3 regions of the Pseudoduganella dura genome follow, and region 2 is predicted to be linked to each of the others. Evidence: predicted binding sites of a transcription regulator. Region 2 holds the regulator's gene; each other region holds the start of a gene.
The links. Region 2 encodes LexA, which represses DNA repair genes until DNA is damaged. Its sites were predicted from a motif close to ACTGTATNNNNATACAGT; they were not measured.

Region 1 (10,449 bases), 1.4 Mb from region 2:
GCCGGCCGCAGGAATGGAAACTGCCTCTCCAGTGCGCCCAGCATGTTGCGCACGAAGCGCACGCCGGCATCCAGGTAGCGTGCCGGCATGTCCTGCCAGTCGGTGGCCGGCGCGGGAATCCACACCACCAGCACGAGTACCGTGAGCAGCGTGAACGATGCAAAACCGGCGCCGACCAGCATGGCGGACGTGTTGCGCGTGAAGCCCATGCGCAGCAGCCGCTGGAAGGGCGACAGCAGCACGTAATACAGGATGATCGCCAGCAGGAACGGCAACGACAGCCACAGCACCTTCTGCATCAGGTACAGCAGCACGCACGTGGCGGCGACAATGCCGCACCAGACGATGGGCCCGGACTGCTGCCGGTCCACCATCAAAGTACCTCGATGTGCGGCGAGTCGATCGACATCCGTTCGCGCAGCCGGGAGCCGATGTGGCGCGCCAGCGCCAGCGAGATCTTGTAGCCGATCACGGCATCGGTTTCCATCAGGCTCATGAAGTCGGCGCGGAAGAATACCGCCAGTTCGCAGTCGTCCCACGCGCGTGCCTGCGCGGTGCGGGGCGAGTTGTCCAGCAGCGCCAGGTCGCCGAAGAATGCGCCGGGCGACAGTTCGGTGATGATTTCCGCCATGCCGTTCACGTTGCGGTTGATCTGCACGTGGCCGGCCGTGATCAGGTACAGCGCCTGGCCTTCTTCCCCCTCGTCGAAGATGATTTCGCCGGCCAGGTAGCGCCGTTCGTGCATCAGGCCGTCAACGATCTTCAGTTCGAGTGGCGTCAGCGAGTTGAGGAGGACAGTCTCGCGCAGCCTGGCCAGGCGTGGCGACAGCGGGGGCGGCTTCAGAAAACCGAAAATCACGGAGGCTCCAGGATAGGGAAGGGATGGTTGCGCTGCCATTGTCGCCGGTTTGCGGTGATCGGGTGTTGTGGGACGCACACAGTGTGGGAGGGGCAGGGAGTGAGGCAGGGTTTCGCGAAGCGGTGCTTCGCGCCTGCCGAACGACGCAGCCATGCAGGGCTGCGGCTTCGCGAAGCAGATAATGAAAAGCCCGGCAAGCCGGGCTTTTGATGGCAAAGCAGATGGGGCTCGCCTACATTCTGCAGGCCGCGGATTCGCTTGCAAGCGAATCCCTTCGAGCCCCGCCGTGCTTCCCGCAGGGGAAGCACTCCGCTCGTCAGCATCAGACGCAAAAAAGCCCGGCAAGCCGGGCTTTTTTACTGATGCTGGCGGAGCGGACGGGGCTCGTCCACATTCTGCGGACCGCGGATTCGCTTGCAAGCGAATCCCTTCGAGCCCCGCCGTGCTTCCCGCAGGGGAAGCACTCCGCTGCGCTGCGCATCAGACGCAAAAAAGCCCGGCAAGCCGGGCTTTTTTACTGATGCTGGCGGAGCGGACGGGGCTCGAACCCGCGACCCCCGGCGTGACAGGCCGGTATTCTAACCAACTGAACTACCGCTCCAATCAGTTCTTGCACAAGCAGGAACTGAAAAACTGTGCGTCGCTGCTGCGACAAGAAAAAAGCCCGAAGTGACGGGCTCTTTTCAGAATCCTGGCGGAGCGGACGGGGCTCGAACCCGCGACCCCCGGCGTGACAGGCCGGTATTCTAACCAACTGAACTACCGCTCCAGGTCTTCAACATCGAGTATTTGGTGGGCGCTGAGAGGCTCGAACTCCCGACCTAATCCTTGTAAGGGATCCGCTCTACCAACTGAGCTAAGCGCCCCTTCATCACCTTTCGATGCTTCGAGCGTTTGTCACAACGCTCAGAAGAGGCCGTATTCTACTGCGTCATTTCGCGAATTTGCAAGGGCTTTCGCGAAAATCTTCCAGCCGGCCCCTGCAAGCGATGCTACGCTGCGGTTTTCAACCGGGAGGGTCGATGAGCGCCACCAAGGACGATGCCGGCACCGCCTCCATTGACCGCCTGTATGGCCGCGTCAGCCGCCGCCTGCTGCCGTTCCTGTTCCTCTGCTACGTGGCGGCCTACCTGGACCGCGTCAACGTCGGCTTCGCCAAGCTGCAGATGCAGGCCGATCTCGCCCTGTCGGACACCGTCTACGGCATCGGCGCCGGCATTTTCTTCGTCGGTTACTTCCTGTTCGAGGTGCCGTCGAACCTGCTGATGGAGCGGGTGGGCGCGCGGCGCTGGATCGCCCGCATCATGATCAGCTGGGGCCTCGTGTCGGCGGCCACGATGTTCGCCACCGGCCCGGCCAGCTTCTATGCGTTGCGTTTCCTGCTCGGCGTGGCCGAGGCGGCTTCTTTCCGGGCGTGGTGCTGTACCTCACCTACTGGTATCCGGCGCAGCGGCGCGCCCGTATCGTGGCACTGTTCATGAGCGGCGTGGCCGTGGCGGGCGTGGTCGGCGGCCCGTTGTCCGGCGCCATCATGAGCGGATTCGCCGGCCGGGCCGGGCTGCACGGCTGGCAGTGGCTGTTCCTGCTCGAAGGCATTCCGTCGATCGCGCTGGGTATCTGGACGCTGTCCTACCTCGATGACGATATCCGCGCCGCGCGCTGGCTGGACGACGCCGACAAGGCCGCGCTCGAGGCGGCGCTGGCGCCGGAAGCGGCGGCGAAACAGCATTTGCCATTGGCGCGCCTGTTCGCCAGCGGCACCGTGTGGCTGCTGGCGCTGGTGTACTTCCTGTGCGTGATGGGATTGTATGGCGTGAGCTTCTGGCTGCCGCAACTGCTGCGCAACAGCGGCGTGCAGGACGTGTTCCACATCGGCCTGCTGACCGCCATTCCGTATGGCGTGGCCGCCGTGGCCATGGTGCTGGCCGCGCGCCACTCGGACCGCAGCGGCGAGCGGCGCTGGCATATCGCCGTTGCCGCGTTTGCCGGTGCGGCGGGGTTGACGATGGCTACCGCTTACGCGCACGACACCGTGCTGGCGCTGGCCGCGCTGTCGCTCGCAACGGCCGGCATCCTGGCCACCTTCCCGATCTTCTGGAGCCTGCCGACGGCACTGCTGGGCGGCACCGCGGCGGCGGCCGGCATCGCGCTGGTCAACTCGGTCGGCAACCTCGCCGGCTTCGCCAGCCCTTACCTGGTGGGCGCCATCCGCGATGCGACGGGCAGCACGGCGGCCGGCATCATGGTGCTGTCCGCCAGCCTGGTGCTGGGCGGACTGCTCGTGCTGGCGGTGGGCCGGCGCGTGCCCTAGTTCAAAGCGGGATCAAAACTCTTCCCAGTCGTCGCCTTCCGGGGCCTTGGTGGCGGGGCGCGGCTTGGCCGCGGCCTTGCCGGCCGGTGCGCGTGGCGCCACAGGCGCCTTGCCCGTCAGCTTCGGCTGGGGCGGGCGAGCCACCGCGGAGGAGGGCGGCGAAATGGAGGCCGATGGGGCATGCGAGGGCGACGCAAACACCGGCGCGGCGGTGCGATCGTCGATGCGGAACACGGCGATCGCCGCCACCAGCCGTTGCGCCTGTTCGCGCATGCTGGCGGCAGCTGCCGCCGCTTCCTCGACCAGCGCGGCGTTCTGCTGCGTGGCCGTATCCATCGTCACGATCGTGGTGTTCACCTGGGCGATGCCGGAGCTCTGCTCCTGGCTGGCCGAGGCGATCTCGTTCATGATGTCCGCCACCTGCTGGACCGACGTCACGATGCGGTCCATCGTCGAGCCGGCCTGGTCCACCAGCCGGCTGCCGGCATCCACCTTCTCGACCGAATCGCTGATCAGTTCCTTGATTTCACGCGCCGCGCTGGCCGAGCGCTGCGCCAGGTTGCGCACTTCCGACGCCACCACCGCGAAGCCGCGGCCCTGCTCGCCGGCGCGTGCCGCCTCCACCGCGGCGTTCAGCGCCAGGATGTTGGTCTGGAATGCGATGCCGTCGATGACGCCGATGATGTCGACGATCTTCGACGAGCTTTCCTTGATCGAGCCCATCGTTTCCACCACCTGGCTGACGACCTGCCCGCCTTCGTTCGCATGGCTGGCGGCCGAGACCACCAGCTGGTTCGCCTGGCGCGCGTTTTCCGCGTTGGCCTGCACGGTGGAGGTCAGTTCCTCCATCGACGATGCCGTCTCTTCCAGGCTGGCGGCCTGCTGTTCGGTGCGGTTGGACAGGTCCATGTTGCCCGATGCGATCTCGGCGGCCGCGGTATTGATCGTGTCGGTGCTGTCGCGCACGGTGCGCACGGTGCCCGTCAGCGATGCCGTCATGTCGCGCAGCGCGCCCAGCAGGCGGCCCATCTCGTCCTTGCGGGTGATCACGATCTGCGCCGTCAGGTCGCCGGCGGCCACCGTTTCCGCGATCTGCACCGCTTCGCCGATCGGGCCCGTGACCGAGCGCGTGATCAGCCAGCCGATCACGACCGATATGATGGTGGCCAGCACCAGCAGCACGATCATCAGCGTGGTGGCCGCCTTGGCCGATGCCGTGGCGGCCTCGGCGTCGCGCGTCATCAGCTCGCGCTGTACTTTCAGGAGTTCGTCGAGATGGCGGAAGTACACCGTCTGCGCCGGGATCACCGTGTTGAACATCGCCTGCACGGCGCCTTCGCGGTCGCCGCCGCGGTATTGCGCGATGGCCTTGTCGAGCAGCTCCTTGTAGGCGAAGTAGGCGGTGTTCTGCTGGTCGAACACGGCGCGTACGTCGGGCGTCAGGTCCGATTTATGCATTTTTGCCGCCGATTCGCCGCCGGCCCGGTCGGCGTCGGCCATCTGGCGCAGGAATTCCTGGGTCTGCGCGGCATCCGGCGTCAGCATCGCGTTGCGCACCGCCTGCGCGCCGCGGTTGACCTGGCTGCGCATGTCGTTGAGCAGCGTGACCTTGACATAGCGGTCGTTGACGAGCTTGTCGGTACGGCCCGCCACTTCCTGGATGCGGCTGATGCCGACCAGCGACATGATCAGCATGATGATGATGGCCACCGCGAAGCCGAAGGCGAGGCGGGTGCCGATACGCAGGTTGGATAGGTTCACGATTGGGTTTTCCTTCGGTCAGAATGAGTGGCGCATGCCGGTGTCGCGGCACATGGCGGACGGCAGCATGGGGATCCGGCCGCGCATGGCGACCGTGTACAGGACGGGGCGTTTCGGCATGCGGTTGTCATCGCCGGGGGAGGAGAGAACACAGCAATAAAGACGGCAATCCGGCGTCATGTTGGCGTTATTGGTTGAAAGTTCCGATGGTACGCGTGTTCGTGTTGCACACGGTACTTTCGCGACGCTACTGTTGCGTAAATACGATGGATAAAATTGCACTAAGTAATTGAAAAATATAAAGAATAATGCAACTTTCCAGCGTGCTGGCGGGCACGGCCGCATACTGGATATAATCCCAGTACCAGTGTTCCAGCCCGCACCCGATCAGTCATGGTTCCGCCACGCCGTATTGCCCATCTCGACATGGATGCGTTTTTCGCGTCGGTGGAACTGCTGCGCTATCCGGAGTTGCGGGGCTTGCCGGTGGTGGTCGGCGGCGGCTCGCGGCACCAGCCCGTGCTGCAGCCGGACGGCACGCGCCGCTTTTCCAGGCTGCGCGACTATGCCGGCCGCGGCGTCGTCACCACGTCCACCTATGAAGCCCGGGCGCTGGGCGTGTTTTCGGCAATGGGCACGATGAAGGCGGCGGCGCTGGCGCCCGAGGCGATCCTGCTGCCGACCGACTTCGAATCGTACAAGCGTTATTCGCGGCTGTTCAAGGCGGCCGTGGCCGCCATCGTGCCGGAGATCGAAGACCGTGGCATCGACGAGATCTACCTCGACCTCACGGACCAGCCCGAAGAAACGCGCGCACTGGGCATGCGGCTGAAGGCGGCCGTGCACGAAGCGACCGGGCTGACATGCTCGATCGGCATCGCGCCGAACAAGCTGCTGGCCAAGATCTGCTCGGACCTGGACAAGCCGGACGGGCTGACGGTCGTGTCGTTCGACGACGTGCCCACGCGGATCTGGCCGCTCTCCGCGAAGAAGATCAACGGCATCGGCCCGAAGGCTTATGCAAAGCTGACGTCGCTGGGGATCGAGACCGTCGGCCAGCTGGCGCAGGCCGATCCGAAGCTGCTGCAGGAACACTTCGGCCTCAATTCCGCCGAGTGGCTGCACCGCGTGGCGCACGGTCACGACGAGCGCGAAGTCGTCACCCGCTCCGACCCGAAGGGCGTGAGCCGCGAGACGACGTTCGAACGCGACCTGCATGCGAAGCACGACCGCGACGCCTTGTCCGAGATCTTCACCCGCCTGTGCACGCGGCTGTCGGAAGACCTGCACCGCAAGCGTTTCGCCGGCCGCACCGTGGGCATCAAGCTGCGCTATGCCGATTTCCGCACCGTGACGCGGGATGTGACGCTGCCGTCGCCCACGGCCGATGCCGCCGCCATCCGGCGCGCCGCCGGCGAGTGCCTGCGGCGCGTGCCGCTCGACCAGCGGCTACGCCTGCTGGGCGTGCGGGTCAGCGCGCTGGTACCGCTCGACGAGGCCGCGCAACACCGGGTGGGGAAGCAGGGGGAGCTGTTCCCAACGTGAGCATGCGGTCAGGGGATCGGTGCGATACGCAGGTGGGACAACACGGCGTCGTACCACTGCGGGGTAACGTCCCCCGCCAGCGTATAGATCGTATTGCTGCCGTCGACGACGATCTGCACATATTGCGTATCGCCTGTGGCAGCTTCGATCCAGTACACATGCAGCTTGCCTTTCGATGCCTTTGTGTACCGTATGGCACGCTCGATGCCTTCCGCCTTGTAGGCCGGAATATACGGCTCTTCGCTGCCCAGCGTGTCGAAGAACTGCCGGGCGCTGGTCGCGTGATCGATGGCGGGGTATTTGCCAATGACTTTCTCACGGCTGGTCGCGAACAGCAGCAGCGCCCGCCGTGGTCCTCCCGGCGGCAGGAAATGCAGTCCGGGTGCATTGGCAAAAGTAAACAGTCGCCCCATCATGGCAACGGGCAAACGCAGCTCCAGTTCTTCAAACTGAACGGTCATGCATTCCGGACAATCGGTCACTCGCGGCCATGTACGGGGTTCGAGCATGGTGGCCGCGGCCGAAGAAAGGGCGAAGCCCCATGCTATCGCCAGTAAGGCTGTTCTGGTTCCGTTCATGCGCGCATCCTCATCCGTGACGATGCAAGGCCCTGCGAGGCCAGCTCCAGTGTCGTACGCCAGTTGAGAATCACCTTTCGTGCGCATGTTTGAGATAGTTTTGCACGGGAGGTGGCGAATGCCGCTCGACCGACGTTCATGGCCAGCCATAGTACCGAGGCTCTTCCGGTTGGAGGTTTCGGAACCCAAACGAAAGCCTGTGAGCAATTGCGTGTCTCTAACAGCATTTTTTCAACGACTTCAGCTACCGCGTCGTTAACCTGTCCATCCCATACGGGGTAGATTCCAGCCAATCGATAAAGCGACTGGATCATCTCTTTCACTACCCGTTCATTCTGCTCTCGTGCCATGTCATATCTCCGTCATTGGATTGAAAGGTCAAGCGTAGTTGCTCGACATTAATAGACGGGTTCGACTCGGCATTGGCGGTAATCAAACTCCACAGTCGATTTATTCGATTGCGTGCGGATCCATGCGCATGAACAGGCTCCGCCATGCCGCGATTTTACGAAGATCGCGATGGCTCGCCTGCTGGGCCGGGTGTAGAATGATGGGCTTTGCAACGCGTCAGAACAAGGTCATTTGAGCATGTGGTTCAAGAATCTACAGATCTACCGACTGCCCGCTCCGTGGGCGTTTTCCCCTGAAAAACTCGAAGAAGCGCTGCGCCCCGCGGCGTTCACGCCGGCCAGCAGCAACGAGATGCTGCGCCAGGGCTGGGACTCGCCGCGCGGCAACGAGTCGCTCGTGCACGTTGTGAACCAGCAGATGCTGCTGCTGCTGGGCACGGAGAAGAAACTGCTGCCGTCCACGGTGGTGAACCAGGTGGCCAAGGCCCGTGCCGCCGAGATGGAAGAACAGCAAGGTTTCGCTCCCGGCAAGAAGGCGATGAAGGAACTGAAGGAGCGCGTGCACGACGAACTGCTGCCGCGCGCCTTCACGATCCGCAGCAATGTGTGGACGTGGATCGATCCCGTCAACGGCTGGCTGGTCGTCGATGCGGCGAGCCCGGCCAAGGCCGATGAGGTCATCAAGCTGCTGCTGAAGGCGGTCGACCGCATGCCGCTGGAAAGCCTGCGCGTGCAGCGCTCGCCGGTGGGCGTGATGACGGCCTGGCTGCAGGATGACGAGGCACCGGCCGGCTTCACCGTCGACATGGATACCGAGCTGCGCGCCACCGGCGAAAGCAAGGCCGCCGTGCGCTACGTGCGCCACACGCTGGAGCCGGAAGAAGTGCGCCGCCACATCGCCGCCGGCAAGCAGTGCACGCGCCTGGCAATGACGTGGGAAAGCAAGATTTCGTTCGTGCTGACCGAGTCGCTGGCGATCAAGAGCGTCAAGCCGCTCGACGTGCTGAAGGAAAACGATGCCGTCACCCGCAACGACGACGAGCGTTTCGATGGCGACTTCATGCTGATGACGGGCGAACTGTCGCTGCTGCTGCGCGACGTGGTCGAAGCCCTGGGCGGCGAAGCCGTCGCCTGAGCGCGGTAGCGGCTGTGCCGGATCGCGGTTTGCCCGATTATCCGGCGAACCGCGGTTTTTACTGCGGCCCCGATCGCCTATCGAAAATGCCCGGCAAGGTTACCGCCTTGCCGGGCATTTTTACGTCAGGCAACTGCGCGATTACATTGGCTGGAACACGCCCGCCGCGCGGTTCTTCTGCACGTTGTCCCACGCGAAGATGCGCCCGTTCATCGCCACGTACACGCCGGGCGGCAGGGCCTGGGCCACGCCGCAGGCAAAGCCCAGGTTGAACAGGGCGTCCGAGTTGTCGATCTCGTAGGGAATCATCGCGCCGGTGAAGACGATCGTCTTGTCGAGCACGGCGGGGCCCAGCACGGCGGCCGTTTCCTTCATCGTATCGGTACCGTGCACGATCACGATCGCCCGTTCCGGCGCGGCCTGGCACGCAGTCAGCACCCGCTCGCGGTCGGCATCGCCCATGTCCAGCGAGTCGAGCAGCGGCAGCAGTTCCAGCTCGACAGGCGCGGTGATGCGGGCGCGGGCGATGGCGGCGGGCAAGTGGCTGTCGGCGAAGCCCAGCGTGCCGTCCAGTTCGTTGTAGTGCTTGTCGAAGGTGCCGCCCGTGGCGATGATGCGCAAGGTCATGATGTTTCGGTAAGAATGGCAAAAGGGTTCAATGATAGCCCGCACTTGCGCCGGCCCGTCAACTAAAAAGTTTGTTTGCGCCTGTCTGGCAAGAAGGCACGTCGTTGAGTACACTTGGTTTTTTGCCTGCCAAGTGATGTCCGTGAAAGCGCTTGCACCCGGGACTGTCATCTTCCATCGCCACCGCGGCTATGGCGTGATCACGGCTGTCAACCTGCTGACGGGCTGGATCGCGGCCCGCTTCGGCAGCGAGTCGCGCACGCTCGACCTGAACCTTTCCACCGATGCCGTACAGTTCGCCGACGGCGAAGCGATCCTGTTCCGGCGCGCGCCGCCGGACCGCATGCCGCATGCGAGGCTGATGGCGGTGGTGCGTGCATTGCACGAAGCGGGCTACCAGAAGCTGTACCTGTATTCGTGGCCGAAGCCTTCGGGGCTGCACTGGCGCTGGCACCTGTTCACGGGCGCGCGCGACTGGATGCAGCGCTCGTGGCGCGAAGGCTGGTATGGCTCCGGCGCCGATTACAACGTCAATCCCGTGATGGGCTGGGGCGATTCGCCCGGTGCCACCACCGAAGAGCTGGTCCATGCGCTGGCCAGGTTCGATCCGCATGGCCTGGCGCAGGCGCTGGGCCGGGACGAAGACCACACCGCGTGGTTCGCCGGCGTCTGCGATGCGCTGCTGCCGGGCTACATGTACAGCCTGGACATGCAGCGGCCGCAAGGCGCGCCGCTGACGGACATGCCGCCGGTGCCCGTCGTGCCCGTGCGCGCCGGGCTGGCACCATACGAGGGCCCCGTCATCGGCTGGCCGCCCGGCTGGGCCGGGCTGTGGTCGAAGGTGCACGCGCTGCCCGCGCCGCGCATCAATCTCACCGGCATCCCCGAGGCCTGATCGCCCGCGGCTTTACGGCTCAGCCGTTACGCAGGTGGTTGCGGTAGTCCGGATTCAGGATCGTCCGGCACTCGCCATCGAAGAAGTCGACCAGGTTGCGGAACGCGTGGCTGAAGTACAGCTCGTAGCTGTCCTTCTCGACGTAGCCCAGGTGTGGCGTGGCCAGCACGTGCGGCATGCGCAGCAGCACGGACTCGGCCGGCAGCGGTTCGCTTTCAAACACGTCCAGCGCGGCGCCGCCGGGGCGGCCGGCGCGCAACGCCGCTTCCAGCGCGCCCTCGGCCACGAGTTCGGCGCGGCTGGTGTTGACGAACAGCGCGTTCGGTTTCATCCGCGCCAGGTCGTCCGCGGTGACGATGCCGCGCGTGGCGTCCGCCAGCCGCAGGTG
Region 2 (10,449 bases):
TGGGCACGCTGCGGGAAGACCCGTTCGTGGAGCCGACGTTCGCCGAATATCACCCCGGCGGCACGCGCTACGACAGCCCGGACGCGCCGATCGCGCCGCGCTGGTATCCGTACAACCGGTGCGACGCGGCGCATTGCCGCAACTGCGGCCGCGCATGGCTGTGCTATACGGAGGCCGGCGGCTACTTCGTCGATCCACGCATCCGCGCGCTGCGCGCGGCACCGCTGGTGGACGCGCCGCTGGAGGCTTGACCGGACCCGGGATCGATCCGGTCCCAGGTAGCGATCCGGCAGCGATTCACTCCGCCACAGGGGCGGCATCCGGCATCGCCGCCTGGCGCTGCGCGAACCGCTGCGCCAGCACGGCGCACACCATCAGCTGGATCTGGTGGAACAGCATCACCGGCAGGATGATCATGCCCAGCGACGACGTGGCGAACAGCACCTTCGCCATCGGCACGCCGGAGGCCAGGCTCTTCTTCGAGCCGCAGAACACGATCGTCACTTCGTCCTCGCGCGAGAAACCCAGCTTGCGGCTCGCGTACAACGTGAGCGCCAGCACGATCGCCAGCAGCACGCAGCAGACGACGCCCAGCGTGACGAGCATGCCCGGCGACACCTTGTGCCACAGGCCCTCGCTGACCGCCGCCGAGAAGGCGGTGTAGACGACCAGCAGGATCGAGCCCTGGTCGACATACTTCAGCATCGGCTTGTTGCGGTCGACCCAGGCGCCGATCACGGGCCGCAGCAACTGGCCGGCGATGAACGGCACCAGCAACTGCAGCACGATGGCCAGCACCGCATCGCCGGTGGAGCGCGCGGCATGGCCCTGCACGACGAACGTGGAAACCAGCAGCGGCGTGATGAAGATGCCGAGAAAGTTCGATGCCGAGGCGCTGCAGACGGCCGCCGGCACATTGCCGCGCCCCAGCGCGGTCAGCGCGATCGACGACTGCACGGTCGATGGCAGCATGCACAGGAACAGCAGGCCCATGTACAGCTCGGGCGTGAGCACCAGCAGCGCGACGGGCTTGAACAGAAGGCCCAGGACCGGGAACAGCACGAACGTGGAGCACAGCACGAGCAGGTGCAGGCGCCAGTGCGTCATGCCGGCGATGACGGCCTGTCGGGACAGCTTGGCGCCGTGCAGGAAGAACAGCAGGCCGATCACGACGGTGGTGATGTCGCCGAGGACCATGGCCACCTGCCCGGTACACGGCAACACGGTGGCGACGGCAACGGTGGCCAGCAGGACCAGCGTGAAATTGTCGGGCTTGAACTTGGCGAGGGAGGAAAGAACGGAAGGCATCCGGCATTCTAGCGCAATCGAAAAAAGGGAGCCGCGGCTCCCTTTTTTTCGTGAGGACCGGCAGGTCCGCCGCGTTACATGATCTTGGTGCCGATCCACCAGAAGATCGCGGCGACGAACGCCGATGCGGGGATGGTGAAGACCCAGGCCCACACGATGTTGCCGGCCACGCCCCAGCGCACCGCAGACAGGCGCTGCGCCGAGCCGACGCCGACGATGGCGCCGGTGATCGTGTGCGTGGTCGATACGGGCACGCCCCAGATCGATGCCATGATCAGCGTGATCGCGCCGCCGGTTTCGGCGCAGAAGCCGCCGACCGGTTTCAGCTTGGTGATCTTCTGCCCCATCGTCCGGACGATGCGCCAGCCGCCGAACAGCGTGCCGAAGCTGATCATGCCGTAGCAGGAAACGATGACCCAGGTGGGCGGCGCGGTCGCATCGGCGGCCACGTGGCCGGAGGCGATCAGCAGCATCCAGATGATGCCCATGGTTTTCTGCGCATCGTTGCCGCCGTGGCCCAGGCTGTAGGCGGCGGAAGCCAGCTGCAGGCGGCGGAACCACGTGTCGATGCGGCGCGGTGTGGATTTGACGAACACCCACGACACGATCAGCATGATCAGCGTGCCGAGCAAGAAGCCCAGCAGCGGCGCCACGACGATGAACACCACAGTCTTGATCAGGCCGCCGGCGATCAGCGCGCCGGTACCCGACTTGGCGACCGCCGCGCCGACCAGGCCGCCGATCAGCGCATGCGACGACGACGACGGAATGCCGTAGTACCACGTGATCAGGTTCCACACGATGGCGCCGACCAGGGCGCCGAAGATCACGTAATGGTCGACCACATGCGGGTCGATGGTACCCTTGCCGATCGTGGTCGCCACGTGCAGGCCGACGACGAAGATCGCGATGAAGTTGAAGAACGCCGCCATCGCCACGGCGGTCTGCGGTTTCAGGACGCCTGTCGACACCACGGTCGCGATGGCATTCGCCGCGTCGTGGAAGCCGTTCATGAAGTCGAAGATCAGGGCCAGGGCGATCAGCAGCCCCAGCGCGTAAATGCTGATTTCTAAAGTCTGCATGTTTTTGTTTTGATCGTGCGACGCTTACGCGTTCTCGACGATGATGCCTTCGATGATGTTGGCCACGTCTTCGCAGCGGTCGGTGACGGTTTCCAGGATCTCGTAGATGGCCTTCATCTTGATCAGGTTGCGCACGTCCGGCTCGTCGCGGAACAGCTTGGACATCGCGGCGCGCATCACGTGGTCGGCGTCCGATTCCAGGCGATCGATCTCTTCGCAGATGCCGACGATGTCGCGGGCATTGTCCATGTTCGACAGCAGCGCCACGGCTTCCTTGACCTTCTCGCAGCAGGCCAGCACCAGTTCGGCCAGGCGCTTGGCTTCCGGCGTCACGGCGTGCAGGTCGTACAGCGACACGGTCTGGGCCGCGTCTTCCATCATGTCCAGGATGTCGTCCATCTTGGTGATCAGCTTGTGGATGTCATCGCGGTCGATCGGCGTGATGAACGTCTTGTGCAGCAGATCCACCGTGGTGTAGGTGATCTTGTCGGCCTGTTTTTCGATGCTTTCGATCGCATGCACGCGGTTTTCCAGGTCGTCGAAATTGGTCATCAGACCCAGCATTTCTTTCGCGCCCTTGACGCACAGTTCAGCATGCTGGTTGAACAGGTCAAAGAATTTGCCCTCGGTGGGCATCAGGCGTCCAAACATTTTATTCTCCGTTGGTTGATTCGTGGGTGCTGCCGGGGCCGTTGCTCAAGACGGCCCCTCATTGCATCAGTCGCCCTGGTAGATCGACAGATTACCGGTGTAGTTACCGAATTTGGTGTACATGCCCATCCAGGTGAGGCGGATGGCGCCGATGGGACCGTTACGCTGCTTGCCGATGATGATCTCGGCGGTGCCCTTGTCCGGCGAATCGGGGTTGTAGACCTCGTCGCGGTACAGGAAGATGATCACGTCCGCATCCTGCTCGATAGCGCCGGATTCGCGCAGGTCGGACATCACGGGGCGCTTGTTGGGCCGCTGTTCCAGCGAGCGGTTCAGCTGCGACAGCGCGATCACGGGGCAGTGCAGTTCCTTCGCCAGGCCCTTCAGCGAACGGGAAATCTCGGAAATCTCGGCGGCGCGGTTGTCGCCGGGCTGCGAACCCGTCATCAGCTGCAGGTAGTCGACGATGATCAGGCCGAGCTTGCCGCACTGGCGCGCCAGGCGGCGCGCGCGGGCGCGCATCTCGATCGGGTTCAGCGCCGGCGTTTCGTCGATGTACAGCTGCGCTTCGTTCATTTTCTGGATGGCGTGCGTCAGCCGTGGCCAGTCTTCGTCGTTCAGCTTGCCGGTACGCAGGCGGTGCTGGTCGAGCTGGCCAACGGAGCCCAGCATACGCATCGCCAGCTGCGCGCCGCCCATCTCCATCGAGAACACGGCGACGGGAAGACCGGCTTCGATCGCGACGTTTTCGCCGATATTGACGGAAAATGCCGTCTTGCCCATCGACGGGCGGCCGGCCACGATGACCAGGTCGCCCGCCTGCAGGCCGGACGTCATCTTGTCGAGGTCGGCGAAACCGGTCGGCACGCCGGTGATCTCGCTGCCGCTGTCGCGGCTGTACAGTTCATCGATGCGCTCGACGACCTGCGTCAGCAGCGGCTGCACCGCGGTCCAGCCCTGCGAGCCGCGCGCACCCTGCTCGGCGATCGCAAAGATCTTGGACTCGGCTTCGTCGAGCATCTGCTTGACTTCCTTGCCCTGCGGGCTGAACGCGGTACCGGAGATTTCATCGGCCACGGTGATCAGCTTGCGCAGCACGCCGCGGTCGCGCACGATCTCGGCGTAACGGCGGATGTTGGCGGCCGACGGCGTGTTCTGCGCCATCGCGTTCAGGTATTGCAGGCCGCCGACTTCATCGGCCTTGCCGAGCATCGTCAGCGCTTCGAACACGGTGATGACGTCCGCCGGCTTGCCGGCGTTGATCAGCCGGACCATCTGTTCGAAGATGATGCGGTGGTCGTAGCGGTAGAAATCCTCCGCGTGCATGAAGTCGGCGATACGGTCCCACGCGGCGTTATCGCGCAGCAGGCCGCCGATGACCGATTGCTCGGCTTCGATCGAGTGCGGCGGGATGCGGAGGGAATCGACTTGCGGGTCGGATGGGGCATTCATGGCGCGCATTATACCTGCATACGCAGGTCAGAGTTCATAATGGTTGGCAAGTTTGGTGGCAGGAGCGCCACGCCGCTTGCGGGGGATTCGCAGGCTTGCAACCGCCCCGCGACTGTCAGTTATAACAGCCAAACCGCGGGCTTGTCGCCGCGCTGTCGCGGCACTGTTGCAACCCCGGCGCGCCGGATTGCCACCACCGGCGCGGCGCCCTGCAACGCATGTCGGCCTGGTAACGGTGGACTGCGATCCCGCGATATGCGGTTCGGCCGCGCCATAAAAAAAGCCGGGCGAACCCGGCTTCTTCATTGGTGCGACAGTCTGTCGAGGAACAGGTTCCCGGCAGGCTTAGGCAGCTTCGCCAACGACGGCGACGGTCACATCGACCACGACGTCGGTGTGCAGTGCCACCGATACCGCGTGCTCGCCGGTGGTCTTCAGCGGACCGTTCGGCAGGCGCACGGCAGCTTTTTCCACGGCGAAGCCGGCTTTGGTCAGGGCTTCGGCGATGTCGTAGTTGGTGACGGAGCCGAACAGGCGGCCATCGACACCAGCTTTTTGCGACACGTTGACGGTCATGCCGTTCAGCTTTTCGCCCTGGCCCTGTGCGGCTGCCAGCTTTTCAGCGGCGGCTTTTTCCAGTTCGGCGCGCTTGGCTTCGAACTCGGCCACGGCAGCCGTGGTAGCGCGGCGTGCCAGCTTTTGCGGGATCAGGAAGTTACGTGCGTAGCCGTCCTTGACCTTCACCACGTCGCCCAGGTTGCCGACGTTGATAACTTTTTCAAGCAGAATGATTTGCATAATATTCTCCAGTTCTATCTGTACTGCCGCCGATTAAGCGTGGTGCAGGTCGGTGTAAGGCAGCAGGGCCAGGTAGCGAGCGCGCTTGATCGCGGTATCCACTTGACGCTGGTAGTGCGCCTTGGTGCCGGTCAGGCGTGCCGGCATGATCTTGCCGTTTTCCTGGACGAAATCTTTCAGGGTGTCGACGTCTTTGTAATCGACTTGTTCAACGCCGGCGGCGGTGAAGCGGCAGAACTTCTTGCGCTTGAACAGCGGGTTCTGCTGTTTGCGCTTTTCTTTCAGCTTGGCTTTGTTTTTGTCGAACTTTTTACCGAATGCCATTTTAGGCTCCTGTATCTAAATGTTGTGTCGCTGGAGCGGCACGAAAATCAATGATGTGAAATACCAGGCTCTTGCTGTTGCGGCTTCTCTTCGCGAGGAACCCCGTGAACTCGTACACGGCTCCCAGTGGCGCCTGGCTGAACCGGCCGGAAATCTCGCCCGCGGCAACCGCGGAGATTTCGAACTCGGTCAGTCGGGCAATGCCCGCCTCCATCTGCTGCGAACTGTGCTGCAATACTGCATTCACAATCGGCATGCCGGCCGGGGTGAAACGAATCACTTCCCGTTCGGTGATGAGGCCGACAAACTGGAGCTGGTTCAGCGGAATTCCGAAACGAATTTAGGCGGCAGCGGCGGCGGCAGGCGCAGCAGCTTCGGCGCGGTGGCTCTTGGCAGCGTCTTCGCGCTGGACCGACTTCATCATTGGCGAAGGAGCGGTTTCCGCTTTCTTCATCTTGACGGTCAGGTGGCGCAGCACGGCATCATTGAATTTGAACGCGGTTTCCAGTTCCACCAGAGTGTCGTTGTCGCACTCGATGTTCAGGCAGATGTAGTGTGCCTTGGCCAGTTTCTGGATCGAGTAAGCCATTTGACGGCGGCCCCAATCTTCGACGCGGTGGACATTACCGCCGCGCGAGGTCACGCTGGCTTTGTAACGTTCGATCATCGCGGGCACTTGCTCGCTTTGGTCCGGATGGACGATAAATACGATTTCGTAGTGACGCATGCAAACTCCCTTAAGGACTGTGTTGATAGCCCACCCCGGCGTCAAGACGGGTGTGGGAAGAGGTAAGCCCGCTAGCATAGCAGGGATTTTGGACAATTGCTAGTTACCGCCTGGCCATCCCGGCTGGCCGTCGCAGCTGCCCCCCGCCGGCAATGTTGCTTCAAAACCAGGCTAAACGCCGCCTTTAAAGAAATATTTCGGCGAAAGCACGGTTTACCCTTGCATTCGCGCGAGTACTGTACAAAAATACAGACTGTCTATATCCACAGCTATCGCATCATGATCAAGCTCACTGCAAGGCAGGAACAAATTCTCAATCTGATCAGGGATGCCATCACCACCACCGGCTTCCCGCCGACCCGTGCGGAAATCGCCGCCGAGTTGGGCTTCAAATCGGCCAATGCGGCCGAGGAACACCTGAAGGCGCTGGCGCGCAAAGGCGCGATCGAGATCACCGCCGGCACGTCGCGCGGCATCCGCCTGCTGGGGGAGCGCGCGGCGCCGGCCGCGCCCGCCATGTCCGCGCCCATGTCCGCGCCTATGTCCGATTCCCTGCCGCACGTGCCGGCGGCATTGCTGATGCAACTGCCGCTGATCGGCCGCGTGGCCGCCGGTTCGCCGATGCTGGCACAGGAAAACCTGGAAAAGAGCTACAGCGTCGATCCCGCGCTGTTCTCCGCGAAGCCCGATTTCCTGCTGAAGGTGCGCGGCGAGTCGATGCGCGATGTCGGCATCATGGACGGCGACCTGCTGGCCGTGAAGAAGGTGGACAGCGCGAAGAACGGCCAGATCGTGGTCGCCCGCATCGGCAACGAGGTGACGGTGAAGCGCTATCGCCGCACCGGTTCAACGATCGAGCTGCTGCCCGAAAACCCGGATTTCAAGATCATCACGGTGAACCCGGACGATGAGTTCGCGCTCGAAGGCCTGGCGGTCGGCCTGCTGCGCACCTGGCACTGAGTACCTGCCAGGTACCCGGCGCCGGGAAGCTGGCACCGGGAATCAGGTCTGAGAATCCGGTACTGAGCACCAGGCACTGCCTGCCGGGTGCTCAGCGGCCCCTGCTCTCCTCTTGCGCGCCTGCCTGCCCCGTGGGCCGCACCGCCACCTTGCCGTTGGCCAGGTCCACGTACACGGCACGCTGTCCGAAAAAGTCCGCGCCCACGATGCCATCCGGCTGGAAGAATTCCGGCAGCGGCATCAGGTAGGGCTTGACCGCACCTCCTCCCGGCAGCGCCAGCGACACTGTCCGGCAAGGCTTTCCTGGCCCGAACAGGTCGCATGGCGCCGTGTCGTCCTTCTGTGCCTGCACCGATTGCGGCTTGACCAGCGAGATGCTGGCGGCCGAATCGAACACCAGCCGGTAGCTCGCCCGGCCGTTCGACAATGTCGTGACGATACCCTCGTGGACCTTCTCATGGGGCAGCGCCTGCCAGCCCGGTCCCGCGTCGAGCGGCGCGCCGAAGCGCAGCGTGCGCGCCGACTGGTCGTAGACGAACGGCTGCTGCGCGAACAGGCCCAGGCCGATTACCGAATGCGGCGGCGGGCCCGCCTCCTTGCCGATGTTCAGGCCCCACGCCTCATACGATACGCCGGTCACCTCGCCGAACGCCACGCCGTTGATGACGAGGTCGGGAATCACGAACTCTTCTTCCTCGCGCACCTTGCCGGCCAGGTCGGCGCTGCGCTGCTTGCGCCCGGTAAGCCGCAGGCCGGGGATCTTCGCCATCACGTCGCGCGTCAGGTGCACGGTGCGGCTCGATCCGATGTCGAACGTGAACGGGAACGTGGCGCCGTCGATCGTCAGCTGCGCGACCGGGATGCCCTTTTCCAGGGCCAGCGGCACCGATACCCCGGCATGCGCAGCGGTGCACAGCGATGCGGCGGCCAGCAAGACCGCCGCACCGCGGCAGCGGTGCATCATGCGTCCAGCGCCTGCCGGAAATCGTCGACCAGATCGAGGGTATCCTCGATGCCCACCGACACGCGGATCAGCGATTCGGCGATACCCATCGATGCGCGGCGCTCGGCACCCATCTCGTAGAAGATCGTGTGCGCGACGGGAATCACCAGCGTGCGCGTATCGCCCAGGTTCGATGCCGGCACGGCGACCTTCAGGCGGTTGAGGTAGTCGAAGCAGTCGATGCCGTCGCGCAGCTCGAAGCTGAACAGCGAGCCGTAGGCTTTGAACAGGTCCGTTGCGATGGCATGCTGCGGGTGCGACGGCAGGCCCGGATAGTGCACGGCGGCCACGCGCGGATCGGCCGCCAGCATCTCGGCCAGCGCGCGGGCGTTGGCGCAGGTGCGCTCCATGCGCAGCGCCAGCGTCTCGGCGCCCACGGCAATGTGGTGCGCCGCCTCCGGGCCGAGCGAGGCGCCGAAGTCGCGCAGCCCCTTGGCGCGGATCTGCGTGATGCCCCACATCGCGGGCGCGGCCTTCTTGTAATTCTCGAAGATGTTCGGGAAGCGGCCCCAGTCGTAGGCGCCGGTATCGGTCAGGCTGCCACCCAGCGCGTTGCCGTGGCCGGCGATCGATTTCGTCAGCGAATTGATGACGATGCCCGCGCCCACCGCTTTCGGGAGGAACAGGTAAGGCGTGGTCATCGTGTTGTCGACGATGTACAGGATGCCCTTTTCGGCGCAGAGCTCGCCGATGCGCCGCAGGTCGGCGATCTGCGTGCGCGGATTGGCGATGGTCTCGACGAACACGATGCGCGTGTTGTCGCGGATGGCGGCGGCCACGTTGGCGACATCGGTCGCATCGACGAAATCGACGCCCACGCCCTGCCCGGCCACCGTCTGCCACAGCGAATTCGTGTTCCCGAACAGGAACGACGACGACACCACGTGGTCCCCGGCGCGCAACAGCGACTGGAACACGGCGCCGATCGCCGCCATGCCGGTGGCGAAGCACAGGGTGGCCACTCCGCCTTCCATCTTGTTCACTTTTTCTTCCAGCGCCGACACCGTGGGGTTGCCCTGGCGGCCGTAACGGAAGCCCGGCTCGCGGCCCTGGAATACCGAGGCCAGCTGGCGCGCATCGGTATAGCCGAACGCAACGGACGTATGGACGGGCTTGTGCAGCGATCCCTGCTCGATGGTCTTCTGGCGGTCGCCATGCAGGATCGTGGTGGTGAAACCGTAGTTTTTCTTGTCGTTCATTTGGTCACAGAAAAAAAAGGGCTCCGCGAGGAGCCCGAGATTCACGCTTCGGTCGTGGCCGCGTTCAGGTTCAGCTGGGTGCGCGCGGCATCCTCGACTTTCGCCTTGGGATTGTGGCGCGCATGCTCGATGCGGTCCAGGTAATCCGCCGACACATCGCCGGTGATGTACTTGCCGTCGAAGCAGGATGCCTCGAAGCTCGTCAGTGCCGGATTGACGTCGGAAATTGCCCGCTTCAGGTCGTCCAGGTCCTGGTACACCAGCGCATCGGCCGTGATTTCCTTGCACACTTCGTCGACGGTGCGGCCGTGGGCGATCAGTTCGTCGCGGGTCGGCATGTCGATGCCGTACACGTTCGGGTACAGCACCGGCGGCGCGGCGGAAGCGAAGATCACCTTCTTCGCGCCCGAATCGCGCGCCATCTGCACGATCTCGCGGCTGGTGGTGCCGCGCACGATCGAATCGTCGACCAGCAGCACGTTCTTGCCCTTGAACTCGTCGCCGATCGCGTTCAGCTTCTGGCGCACCGATTTCTTGCGCAGCGCCTGGCCCGGCATGATGAAGGTGCGGCCGATGTAGCGGTTCTTGATGAAGCCTTCGCGGTACTCCTTGCCAAGGCGCAACGCCAGCTGGATTGCCGCCGGACGCGACGAATCGGGGATCGGCATCACGACATCGATGTCGTCCGCCAGGCCTTCGCGCTTGATCTTGTCGGCCAGGTATTCGCCCATCTTCAGGCGGGTGCTGTAGACGGACGCGCCGTCGATCACGGAATCGGGCCGCGCCAGGTACACGTATTCGAACACGCACGGGTTCAGCGACGGGTTGTCGGCGCAGATGCGGCTGTGCAGCTTGTGGTCGGCATCGATGAACACGGCCTCGCCCGGCAACACATCGCGCACGAAGCGGAATCCGGCGCCTTCCAGCGCCACCGATTCGGACGCC
Region 3 (10,449 bases), 4.0 Mb from region 2:
TTTACGCCCGGCACCGGCCCGACAGGCATTCGCATGCCTTTGCGCGCCCTCTCCCTCTGGCACGGCCACCGCGCATGGTAATTGCGTGATCGCAGTATCCAATCAAACGGGAGTACGCCATGAGGATCTTGTTGACGGCCATCGCCCTGGCCGCTGCGTTCGTTGCCGCCGGCCCCGCCGCCGCACCGCTATTCAATTTTATGTTTACCGAGGGCACGTCGCCGCAAGCCCGGCAAGGCTTCAGGGCGGCAGCCGCGCTGTGGTCGAACCTGCTGCACGACAACGTGACGGTCGATTTGACGGCCGGCTTCCATCCGCTGGCGCCGGGGCTTCTCGGCACGCCCCGGTCAGCCCGGCAGCCTTACCCCTACGCCACGTTCCGCCGGGCCCTGGCGGACGACCTCACCTCGTTCGACGACGCCCTGGCAATCGGCAGCCTCCCCCGGGGCGACTCCTTCGACATGCTGCTCGGCTTCACGTCCAACAGCCCGCACGGCGCGGGCAGCGGCATCCCGTATCTGGACGACGGCGACGCGAACAATACCGGGGCGCGTGTCACCACCGCCCAGGCCAGGGCGGTCGGCCTGAAGCCGGCCGACCAGGCGCTTGCCGGATGCTCGGGCGCGTGCGACGCCTTCATCGGGTTCGACAGCCAATTCGCGTTCGACTTCGACGCGCATGACGGCATCGGCGAGAACAGTCCCGGTTTCGCCGGCATGGCCGCCCACGAGTACTGGCGGGAGGACTCGCATTTCGGCCTGATCGACCCCACGGCCGACCCGGGCGAAGCGCTGGCGATCTCGCAGCACGACCCGCTTGCGCTGGACGCCATCGGGTGGGACATCTGGCCAATGCCGGAACCATCGACGCGGGTAATGCCCGCGGCCGGCATGCTGCAGCCTGGCAGCCCTGCCTCCCGCTCGGTCGCACGGAACGGGAAAACATTTCGCAAAAACAAAAATGATGGTTGACGGATCCGCTGGCGGCCTTTAAGATGCGTGCCTTCTGTTGCTGAACACCGCAACGAAGTAAAGAAAACAGGGCCCACGTGGCGGAATTGGTAGACGCGCATGGTTCAGGTCCATGTGCCGCAAGGTGTGGGGGTTCGAGTCCCTCCGTGGGCACCAAGTCCTGTTTTCGATACACTGAAGTGACATGCAATGCAGCAGTGCCCACGTGGCGGAATTGGTAGACGCGCATGGTTCAGGTCCATGTGCCGCAAGGTGTGGGGGTTCGAGTCCCTCCGTGGGCACCACTCTACCGGATACCGGGTTTGCAAAAAACCCTGAAACGCCGCCGATTCGCAGGAATCGGCGGCGTTTTACCATTGGTCACGCCGCCTTCACATGGTCTACACTTTGCCCATGTCCACCGCACCCGATACCCCGAATACCATTCTCATCGCCAGCGCCACCGGCTTTCCCGCGCTCGAAGGCCTGCTGGCGCGCGCCGGCTTCCAGGTGGGCGTGGTCAACCGCGGCGACACCGCGCTGGCGGCGATGCGCGCGCCGTCGCCGCAACACGGCGTGGCGCTCGTCCTGCTCGACGCGGCACTGGCCGGCAGCGCCCGGATGGAACTGTGCGCGCGCCTGGCCGGCGCGGCACCCGTACTCGTGATGTCGGCCGCGCCGTCCGACGAGGAACAGCGGCAGGCGCTGCGCGCCGGCGCCGCCGGCTACCTGCGCCTGCCCTGCGCGCCCGAAGACGTGGTGGAGAAGGTGACGGTCGAACTGACGGCGCGCAACGCCTGGTTGCCGGTCGGCGGCCCGCTCGATACCGGCACGCTGGAAGTCAATTACCACGCGCTGCTGGCCGGCTCGCCGGACGCGATCATCCTGTTCGACGCGGCGCGCGGCCTGCCGGTGGACGTGAACCGCAACGCCGAGCGGATGTTCGGCCGCGGCGGCGAGGAACTGATGCGGATGCGGCTGGCCGACCTGTGTCCACCCCGCCAGCCCGACGGCACGCCGTCGGCCGAGGTCGTGGATGCGCTCGTCGCACGCGGCCTGTCCGGCGATATCCGCATCTTTCCGTTGACGTTCCAGCACAACAGCGGGCGCCACATCGACGGCGAACTGCGCCTGGTGGTGCTGGAAAAGAACGGCCTGCGGCTGCTGCACATGCGCGTGGCGGACGTGACGGGCCAGCGCATCGCGGAAGCGCTGCGCAGCGGCCAGAACGAACTGCTGGAAATGATCGCGCGCGGCGCGCCGCTGCCGGCCATCCTGGACAAGCTGCTGCGCCTGATCGAGGGCCAGGCGCCCGGCCTCGTGTGCACGGTGATGTTGCTGGACGATGACGGGACCACCATGCGTGGCGGCGTGGCTCCCAGCCTGCCGCCCGGGTTCATGGATGTGTTCGACGGCGTGGCGATCGGTCCGGAAGTCGGCTCATGCGGCCGCGCGATGTTCTGCCGCGAACCGGTCGTTGCGGCGGACATCGGCCGCGACCCGCGCTGGGACGGCTGGCGCGAGGTTGCGATGCGGCAGGGCCTGCACGCGTGCTGGGCCATGCCGATCATGACCGATACGCATACGGTGCTGGGGTCGTTCGCCATTTATTACCGCGACGTGCGCCTGCCCCGCGGGGACGACGAACGGCTGATCGCCGTGGCCGTGCACCTGGCCGGCATCGCCATCGGGCGCACCCGGCGCGAGGCGGAACTGGCGCGCCACCGCGATCACCTGGAAGACCTGGTGGCGGAGCGCACCGCCGAACTGCGCAATGCCAAGGAACGCGCCGAACTGGCCAGCACCGAACTGGCCGCCGCGCTGGACCACCTGCGCAAGACGCAGGACGAACTGGTGCGCCGCGACAAGCTCGCCGCGCTGGGCGGACTCGTGGCGGGCGTGGCCCACGAACTGAATACGCCGATCGGCAATACGCTCACCGTTGCCAGCGCGATGAGCGAGCGCCTGGGCGCGCTGCGCGCGGGCCTGGCCGCCGGGCTGCGGCGCTCCGACCTGGAACAGTACGTGGCCCAGGCCGGCGAGGCCGATGAAATCGTGGTGCGCAACCTGCGGCGAGCCGCCGCCCTGATCACCAGTTTCCGGCAAGTGGCGGTCGACACCGCCAGCTCGCAGCGGCGCCGCTTCCGGCTCGACGAATTCATCGGCGAACTGGTGCTGCCGCTGACCGCCGGCACGGCGCCGCCACGGCCGCGCGTGGTGCAGGATGTCGCGCCCGGCCTGGCGATGGACAGCTACCCGGGCCCGCTCGGGCAAGCGATCACCGCCCTGTTCGAGAATGCCGTCATGCACGGGCTGGACGGACGCAGCGACGGCGTCGTCACGCTTGCCGCCGGCGCGCTGGACGACGACACGATCGCGTTGTCCGTGTCCGACAACGGCGCCGGCATCGCTCCCGCCGATCTCGACCGGGTGTATGATCCGTTCTTCACCACCCGGCCCGGTGCCGGCGGCTCGGGCCTCGGCCTGCACGTGACCCACAATATCGTCACCGGCGTGCTCGGCGGCCGGATCGCCGTGCGCAGCATGCCGGGCACCGGCACCACCTTCACGATGACGCTGCCTGCCGTCGCTCCGCAATGAAACCTGCCCCGCCCTGTCCTTTGCCATATTCCCTGCTCCTTTCCCTTGTTTTAGCGCTGTGCCTGCTGGCCGGCGCCGCCAGCGCCGCCCCCGCCCACTGGTGGCTGTGGGAAAGCGTGACGGACAGCGCCAAGGTGTGTTCGCAGACCCCGCTCGGCCCCGGCTGGCGCAAGCTGTTGGGTCCCTACAAGGATTCCCGTTGCGAGAAGTTGATTCGTGTTCAATAATGGGCCGACAATGCTTTTTCACACAGAGGAGGAGACATGTTTCAGAATCCCGAGCAGTTCGCCCAAGCGACGAAAGCCCTGTTCGAGTTCCAGCTCGAAACCTTCAATACGCTGACCAGCAAGGCCGTGCAAGGCCTCGAGCAGGTTGTGCAGCTCAATATCGATACGGCCAGGAGCGGCGTCGAGAAAAGCCTGGCCACCGGCAGGGAAATGAGCCAGACCTCCGATCCGAAAGCGGCCATGGCGGCCGCCAGCGCCCGGATGCAGAACCTGACCAATGTCGCCGAATACAACCACCAGCTCGGCCAGATCCTCACTGAAATTCATTCCGAGTTCACCAATGCCGCCGAAGCCCACCTGGCCGAAGCGCGCACCAACCTCTCCGCGCTGATCTACGACGTGACGAAGAACGTGCGGCCCGGCTCGGAAAACGCGGTGGAAATCGTCAAGACAGCCATCGACAATGCGTTCAAGGGCTACGAGGAAGTCACCAAGGCCACGCGCCAGGCGGTGGGCGCGTTCGAGCAGCAACTGGCCAAGGCGGCAACGCTCGCCGAACAACAGGGCAAGCAGACCCAGCATTGATGTAACGGCGACGGCCTGTTGCCGTCGCGTAAAAATAAGTGGGCAAGCGGCGGCAGAAGCGATAGACTGTATATAAATACAGCCTTTCGCTCTTCCGCCGCTTTTTTCCGCGTCCGATTCCTGTTGCGATCCTTGCTCCGATCCTCATTCCGATCCTTGGTCCGATTTTTACTCCCGTATCGCCTTTTGCCCCGCAGTGCCGATGAAACCCGTGCTGGAAAACCTCTTTTACTACCTGGATAATTTCCACCGGGTGCTCGAATGGATCGGCGAACGCTACGCCGACCTGCTCGACGACGAGGAGCGCGACTTCATCGCCCGCTTCCCGGCGCTGCCCAAGGCGTCGCGCGCACTGTTCGTGCGGATGGTGATGCGCAAGGGGCAACTGTTCCGTGCCTCCAAGCTCGTCTACGACGAGATCGGCTGTGCGCGCAGCGCCGCCGCGCCCCTGGCGGAGGCCGGCTGGATCGTCATCGACCCGCCCGTGACGCTCGACGAGCTGTTCGACCTGCTGCAAAAGCCCGAGCTGTGCCTGGCGTTCGCGTTGACCGGCACGCTGCGCTCGGCCCGCAAGGAAGCACAGCGCGAAGCATTGCGCGCGCAGCACGACGGCGAACGGCCGTTCTCGGCCTGGCATGGGGACGGGGGCGATGCGCCGTGCGACGAGGCCTACCGCATCGTCGCCAAACCGCTGTGCGACCGGCTGCGGCTGATCTTCTTCGGCAATTACCACCAGGACTGGACGGAATTCGTGCTGTCCGACCTCGGCGTGTTCCGCTTCGAGACCGTGGAGATTTCCCAGGCCGCGCGCGGTTTCCGCACACGCCGCGACATCGAGGATTACCTGCGGCTGCATGCCTGCCGCGAACGCTTCGGCAACGGCGAACATCCGCTCGACGTCTTGCCCGACGTGCCACCGCCGGGCACCGACAACGAATGGCTCGCCAGCCGGCGCGACAAGCTGCTGTTTCAACTGGGCCAGCAGCTGGAAAAATTGCGCGAATGGGCCGGTGCCTGCGAGCTCTACAGCGGGTGCGCCTATCCCGGCGCGCGGGCCCGGGCCATCCGCGTGCTGGAAAAGGACGAACAGTTCGGCCCCGCCTGGGAGCGCCTGCAGCGGGCGATGGCGGCGCCGGAAAGCGAGGCTGAGCGGCAGCACCTGCTGCGCATGGCGCCGCGGCTGGCGCGCCGCCTGGGCCACCCGCGCGGCGCGGCGGCCAAGGCGGTGCCGCCCGAGCGGCTCGACCTTGCCCTGCCTCGCCCGGACGGCCAGTGGTGGGTCGAAGGCGTGGTGCGCGAGCACCTGCATTGCGACGCCGCGCCCGTGTTCTATGTCGAGAACGCGTTGATCAATTCACTGTTCGGCCTGCTGTGCTGGGACGCCGTGTTCGCCGCCATTCCCGGCGCGTTCTTCCACCCGTTCCACCATGGCCCGACCGACCTGCACAGCGCCGATTTCCACCGCCGCCGCACCACCCAGTTCGATGCCTGCCTGGCGCAACTCGACGACGGCACGTATCCGGCCACGATCCGGCGCAACCTCGAAGCCAAGCGCGGCATCTCGTCGCCGTTCGTGTTCTGGGGCGCGCTCGATGGCAACCTGCTCGACCTGGCACTGCACTGCATCCCGGCCGCGCACCTGAAGCAGTCGTTCCTGCGCATCCTGCAGGACGTGAAGGCCAACCGCACCGGCTTTCCGGACCTGATCCAGTTCTGGCCGGCCGAGCGGCGCTACAACATGATCGAAGTGAAGGGCCCCGGCGACCGCCTGCAGGACAACCAGCTGCGCTGGATCGACTACTGCGCGCAGCACCGGATGCCCGTGACGGTGTGCTACCTGCAATGGGCAACCCAGTGACGGCACCGGAGACGCCCCGGTACACCGTGGCCGTGCGCGCGCTGTGCGAGTTCACCGCCAAGGCGGGCGACCTCGACCTGCGCTTCACGCCCTCGCCCACCGCGCAGGAAGGCGTTGCCGGCCATAGCGTGGTCACGTCGCGGCGCGACGACGACTACGAGCGCGAGATCACGTTGTCCGGCATGTTCGGCCCGCTGCACGTGCGCGGCCGCGCCGACGGCTACGACCCGAAACGCAACCAGCTGGAGGAGATCAAGACGTTCCGCGGCGACCTGGACCGCATGCCCAGCAACCACCGCGCGCTGCACTGGGCGCAGCTGAAGGTGTACGGCCACCTGCTGTGCGCGGCGCGCGGGCTGGCCGGCCTGCGGCTGGCGCTGGTCTATTACGATATCGGCACGCAGAAGGAAACCCATCTCGTCGAGGAGCACGATGCGGCGGCGCTGCGGGCCGGGTTCGAAGCGCAATGCGCATCGTTCGTCACCTGGGCGGAAGGCGAACTGGCGCACCGCGCCGCGCGCGACGAGGCGTTGCAGGCGCTGCGCTTTCCCCACGCCGAGTTCCGCCCCGGCCAGCGCGAACTTGCCGAAGCCATGTTCAAGGCCAGCGCCCGCTCGTGCGCGCTGCTGGCGCAGGCGCCGACCGGCATCGGCAAGAGCGTGGGCAGCCTGTTCCCGCTGCTGAAGGCGGCGCCCGCGCACGGCCTCGACAAGATTTTCTTCCTGGCCGCGAAAACCTCCGGGCGGCGCATGGCGCTCGATGCGGTGGAAAACATCAAGGCCGGCGCGCCGCTGCTGCCGCTGCGCACATTGGAACTGGCGGCCCGCAACACCGCGTGCGAGCACCCGGACAAATCGTGCCATGGCGAGTCCTGCCCGCTGGCGCGCGGCTTCTACGACCGGCTGCCGGCGGCCCGTGCCGCCGCCGTGCGGCAGCCGATGCTCGATCGCGCCGGCGTGCGGGAAGTCGCGCTGGCGCACGGCGTGTGCCCGTACTACCTGCAAAGCGAGCTGGTTCGGTGGGCCGACGTGATCGTGGGCGACTACAACTATTATTTCGACGTGTCGGCGATGCTGTATTCGCTGACCGTGATGAACGAGTGGAAAGTGGGCGTGCTGGCGGACGAGGCGCACAACATGGTGTCGCGCGCCCGCAAGATGTATTCGGCGGAGCTGGAACACACCGGCCTGCGGCTGCTGCGCAAGACGGCGCCGGCGGCGCTGAAGAAGGCGCTGGACCGGGTGCACCGGCAGTGGTCCGCGCTGGAAAAAGACCAGGGCGACGACTACCACGCCTACGACGCGCTGCCCGAAAAACTCGTCAATGCGCTGCAGACGGCCGCCAGCGACATCGGCGACTACATGGCGGAAAACCCGGCATGGTTCGATGCCGACGTGCTCGAGTTCTATTTCGCCGTGCTGCACTTCACGCGGCTGGCCGAGAGCTTCGGCGACCACTCGGTGTTCGACGTGACGAAAGCGAACCACGGCACCGGCAACGGCGGCGGCACGCGCGTCAATTCCGTGCTGTGCCTGCGCAACATCGTGCCGGCGCCGTTCCTGCAGCCCCGCTTCGCCGCGGCGCGTTCGGTGGCGCTGTTCTCGGCCACGCTGAGCCCATGGAACTACTACAGCGACACGCTGGGCATGCCGGCCAACACGGCGTGGGTCGACGTGGCGTCGCCGTTCCAGGCCGCGCAGCTGACGGTGCACATCGCCGGGCACATCTCCACCCGCTACCAGCACCGCGACCGCTCGCTGGCGCCGATCGCCACGCTGATGGGCGGGCAGTACGACCGCATGCCCGGCAATTACCTCGCCTTCTTCAGCAGCTTCGACTACATGGACAAGGCGGCCGACCTGTTCCAGCGGGAGCACCCGCACGTGACCGTGTGGCGCCAGCCGCGCCGCATGGACGAAGCCGCGCGCGACGCCTTCCTGGCCCGTTTCACCGAGACGGGCCAGGGCATCGGTTTCGCGGTGCTGGGTGGCGCGTTCGGCGAAGGCATCGACCTGCCCGGCGCGCGGCTGATCGGCGCCTTCATCGCCACGCTGGGCCTGCCGCAGCTCAATCCCGTCAACGAGCGGATCCGCGAACGCATGCAGGCCATCTTCGGCGCCGGCTACGACTACACCTACCTGTATCCCGGCCTGCAGAAAGTGGTGCAGGCGGCCGGCCGAGTGATCCGCACCACCACCGACACGGGCACCGTCCACCTGATCGACGACCGCTTCGCGCGGCCCGATATCCGCGCCCTCCTTCCTGCCTGGTGGCACGTGCCGCGCTGACCCCGTTGGCGGGCCGCTGCCGCATGACGGCGCGGACCTTCCGGCAGGCGCAGCGCCTGGCCGCCAGCCGAAAGGCGAAAAAAAACCCACGGCGCACCGTGGGTAGTGAGGATGATGAAACCCGTTCAGGCAGGCATGCCGTAGCCCTTGATTTCATTGCGGTACTTGGCGCGGGCAATGGCCTGCTTTTCCGCTTCCATCGCCTTGTTGAAGGCACGGGTGCGTTTCTTTTCTTCCTTGCTGCGCATCTGCGCTACATCCTTGTTGCCGATCCGGTGCGTCATTGTGTTCTCCTGTTTTAAGATCTGCCGTCGTACTTCTGGTCAAACATCACGAGGCCCCATCCGAGCTGACGCCGGATTTCCTCCGGGGTCGGCGGCGGTTCCGCGTCATGATTTCTGCGTTCCAGGTATTCACGCACCGCTTCCTTCGAAGGATGGTTGCTCTGTGTCGTCAACATGATGACCTCCTGTTATGTTCGCGCCCGCGTCCCGCGGGGTGCGTGCTGCCTGGTCGAAAATTCTGGTGCCGGCACTTGAGGCGGGCCGGCGTGCCTGCGGACGAGCGAACCTGCTTTCGCGAACCTTTCGATATCCTGATCGCTGCACGGTGCATCAATCACGCAACTCCATCTTAGTAAGGCACCGGAAAAACGACCGTGCGCCAGCGAACAAACCGGCCAGCGCTTTCGCGCGTGAAAATGTGGGAAGGCGCCTACAGCCACCGCGGGCGAGCGGGGATGCTGCTTGCGGCTACAGCTTCCGCTGCAGGAATTCGAGGAAGCAGCTGATGCGCTGGGCCAGCTGCGTGTTGCGGTAATAGACGGCATGGATCTGCTGGCGGTGGCCGTTGTTGAACGCTGCCAGCACCGGTACCAGGCGGCCGGTGGCGATATCGCCGGCAGTCATGAAATCGGCCAGGCACACGACGCCTTCACCGGCCAGCGCCAGCTGGCGCAGCGTTTCACCGGACGACGCGGCGAGTGCCGGCGCGATCGCCAGGCTGTCGCCGGCGCCGTGCCGCAAAGGCCAGACATTGCCCTGCTCGTATTGCACGAATCCGAGCAGCGCATGGCGTGCCAGGTCTTCGGGTTTTGCCGGCGTGTCGTGGCGCGCCAGGTAGGCGGGGCTGGCGAGCACGTGCAGCGGGCTCGATGTCAATGGTCGTGCGTGCAACGTGGAATCGTTCAGCGTGCCGATACGGATCGCGATGTCGGTGCGGTGCTCGATCAGGTCGGCAATCCGGTCGTTCGAGGTGAGCTCCAGGCGGATTTCAGGATACAGCGCGCGGAATTCGGCCACGTGCGGCACGACACAATGAAGCATGAACGGCGACGCGGCATCGACGGACAACCTGCCCGCCGGCTGCTGGCGGCGGATGCGGATGCATTCCTCGACTTCTTCGATCGACGCCAGAATGCGGCGTGCCCGGTCCAGGAACAGCTGGCCTTCCTCGGTAAGCTCCATGCGGCGCGTGGTGCGCGTGAGCAGCGAGGTCTGCAGCTTGTCCTCCAGCCGCGCGAGTGCACGGCTGACCCCGGACGTGGTCTGGCCCAGGTGTACCGCCGCGGCACTCAGCGAGCCGCTGTCGACCACGGTCACGAAAGTGTGCAGATCGTCGGAATTGATGTCCATGGGCGGGATTATACGGATCAGAAGGTGCGCGGCAGAGCGTCACGATCGCGCCACTCTGCAATAAATAAATTTTTCTTGACCTTTGGCTGATACTCAGCTCCGCCCTTGAGTCAGAAAAAATCGTAACAGCACCTTTCAGTTATGAAGTAACGAGACCGTCGGCCGGCCTATATTGATAATGTTAGCAGGAATGCAAACTTATATTTCTAACAGGCTATTAGAAATGGTTGCAGGGCTGTCTGCAGGCCCGCCGACAATGCCGCAGCCGCCGACGAGGCAGCTGTTGCTGCACCGATAAGCTATTAC

Region 1: dinB (DNA polymerase IV) is a predicted target of LexA. The motif match lies at 5,277-5,294, and genes of this name have one in related genera.
Region 3: GJV26_RS03520 (VRR-NUC domain-containing protein) is a predicted target of LexA. The motif match lies at 4,429-4,446, and genes of this name have one in related genera.

What each region holds. Positions count from the first base shown of each region.
Region 1 is NZ_WNWM01000002.1:3,349,923-3,360,371, forward strand. Features, by position in the region: gene GJV26_RS14665 (AI-2E family transporter) at 1-374, opposite strand, end outside; gene GJV26_RS14670 (cyclic nucleotide-binding domain-containing protein) at 374-859, opposite strand; tRNA gene GJV26_RS14675 (tRNA-Asp) at 1,384-1,460, opposite strand; tRNA gene GJV26_RS14680 (tRNA-Asp) at 1,552-1,628, opposite strand; tRNA gene GJV26_RS14685 (tRNA-Val) at 1,650-1,725, opposite strand; partial or broken gene GJV26_RS14690 (MFS transporter) at 1,882-3,170, shown strand; gene GJV26_RS30555 (methyl-accepting chemotaxis protein) at 3,183-4,931, opposite strand; gene dinB (DNA polymerase IV) at 5,325-6,476, shown strand; gene GJV26_RS14705 (hypothetical protein) at 6,485-7,054, opposite strand; gene GJV26_RS14710 (hypothetical protein) at 7,051-7,404, opposite strand; gene GJV26_RS14715 (recombination-associated protein RdgC) at 7,643-8,539, shown strand; gene GJV26_RS14720 (asparaginase domain-containing protein) at 8,681-9,166, opposite strand; gene GJV26_RS14725 (L-asparaginase) at 9,309-10,061, shown strand; gene GJV26_RS14730 (D-2-hydroxyacid dehydrogenase family protein) at 10,081-10,449, opposite strand, start outside.
Region 2 is NZ_WNWM01000002.1:4,759,595-4,770,043, reverse strand. Features, by position in the region: gene GJV26_RS20855 (hypothetical protein) at 1-251, shown strand, start outside; gene GJV26_RS20850 (bile acid:sodium symporter family protein) at 298-1,308, opposite strand; gene GJV26_RS20845 (inorganic phosphate transporter) at 1,383-2,390, opposite strand; gene GJV26_RS20840 (DUF47 domain-containing protein) at 2,415-3,041, opposite strand; gene GJV26_RS20835 (replicative DNA helicase) at 3,108-4,493, opposite strand; gene rplI (50S ribosomal protein L9) at 4,839-5,291, opposite strand; gene rpsR (30S ribosomal protein S18) at 5,325-5,615, opposite strand; gene priB (primosomal replication protein N) at 5,617-5,937, opposite strand; gene rpsF (30S ribosomal protein S6) at 5,956-6,342, opposite strand; gene lexA (transcriptional repressor LexA) at 6,622-7,302, shown strand; gene GJV26_RS20805 (pepsin/retropepsin-like aspartic protease family protein) at 7,394-8,266, opposite strand; gene GJV26_RS20800 (cystathionine gamma-synthase family protein) at 8,263-9,504, opposite strand; gene purF (amidophosphoribosyltransferase) at 9,546-10,449, opposite strand, start outside.
Region 3 is NZ_WNWM01000002.1:755,394-765,842, forward strand. Features, by position in the region: gene GJV26_RS03490 (NF038122 family metalloprotease) at 120-971, shown strand; tRNA gene GJV26_RS03495 (tRNA-Leu) at 1,043-1,127, shown strand; tRNA gene GJV26_RS03500 (tRNA-Leu) at 1,171-1,255, shown strand; gene GJV26_RS03505 (ATP-binding protein) at 1,365-3,551, shown strand; gene GJV26_RS03510 (hypothetical protein) at 3,548-3,778, shown strand; gene GJV26_RS03515 (phasin family protein) at 3,815-4,363, shown strand; gene GJV26_RS03520 (VRR-NUC domain-containing protein) at 4,566-6,221, shown strand; gene GJV26_RS03525 (ATP-dependent DNA helicase) at 6,206-8,509, shown strand; gene GJV26_RS29755 (hypothetical protein) at 8,635-8,793, opposite strand; gene GJV26_RS29760 (hypothetical protein) at 8,808-8,969, opposite strand; gene GJV26_RS03530 (LysR family transcriptional regulator) at 9,262-10,143, opposite strand.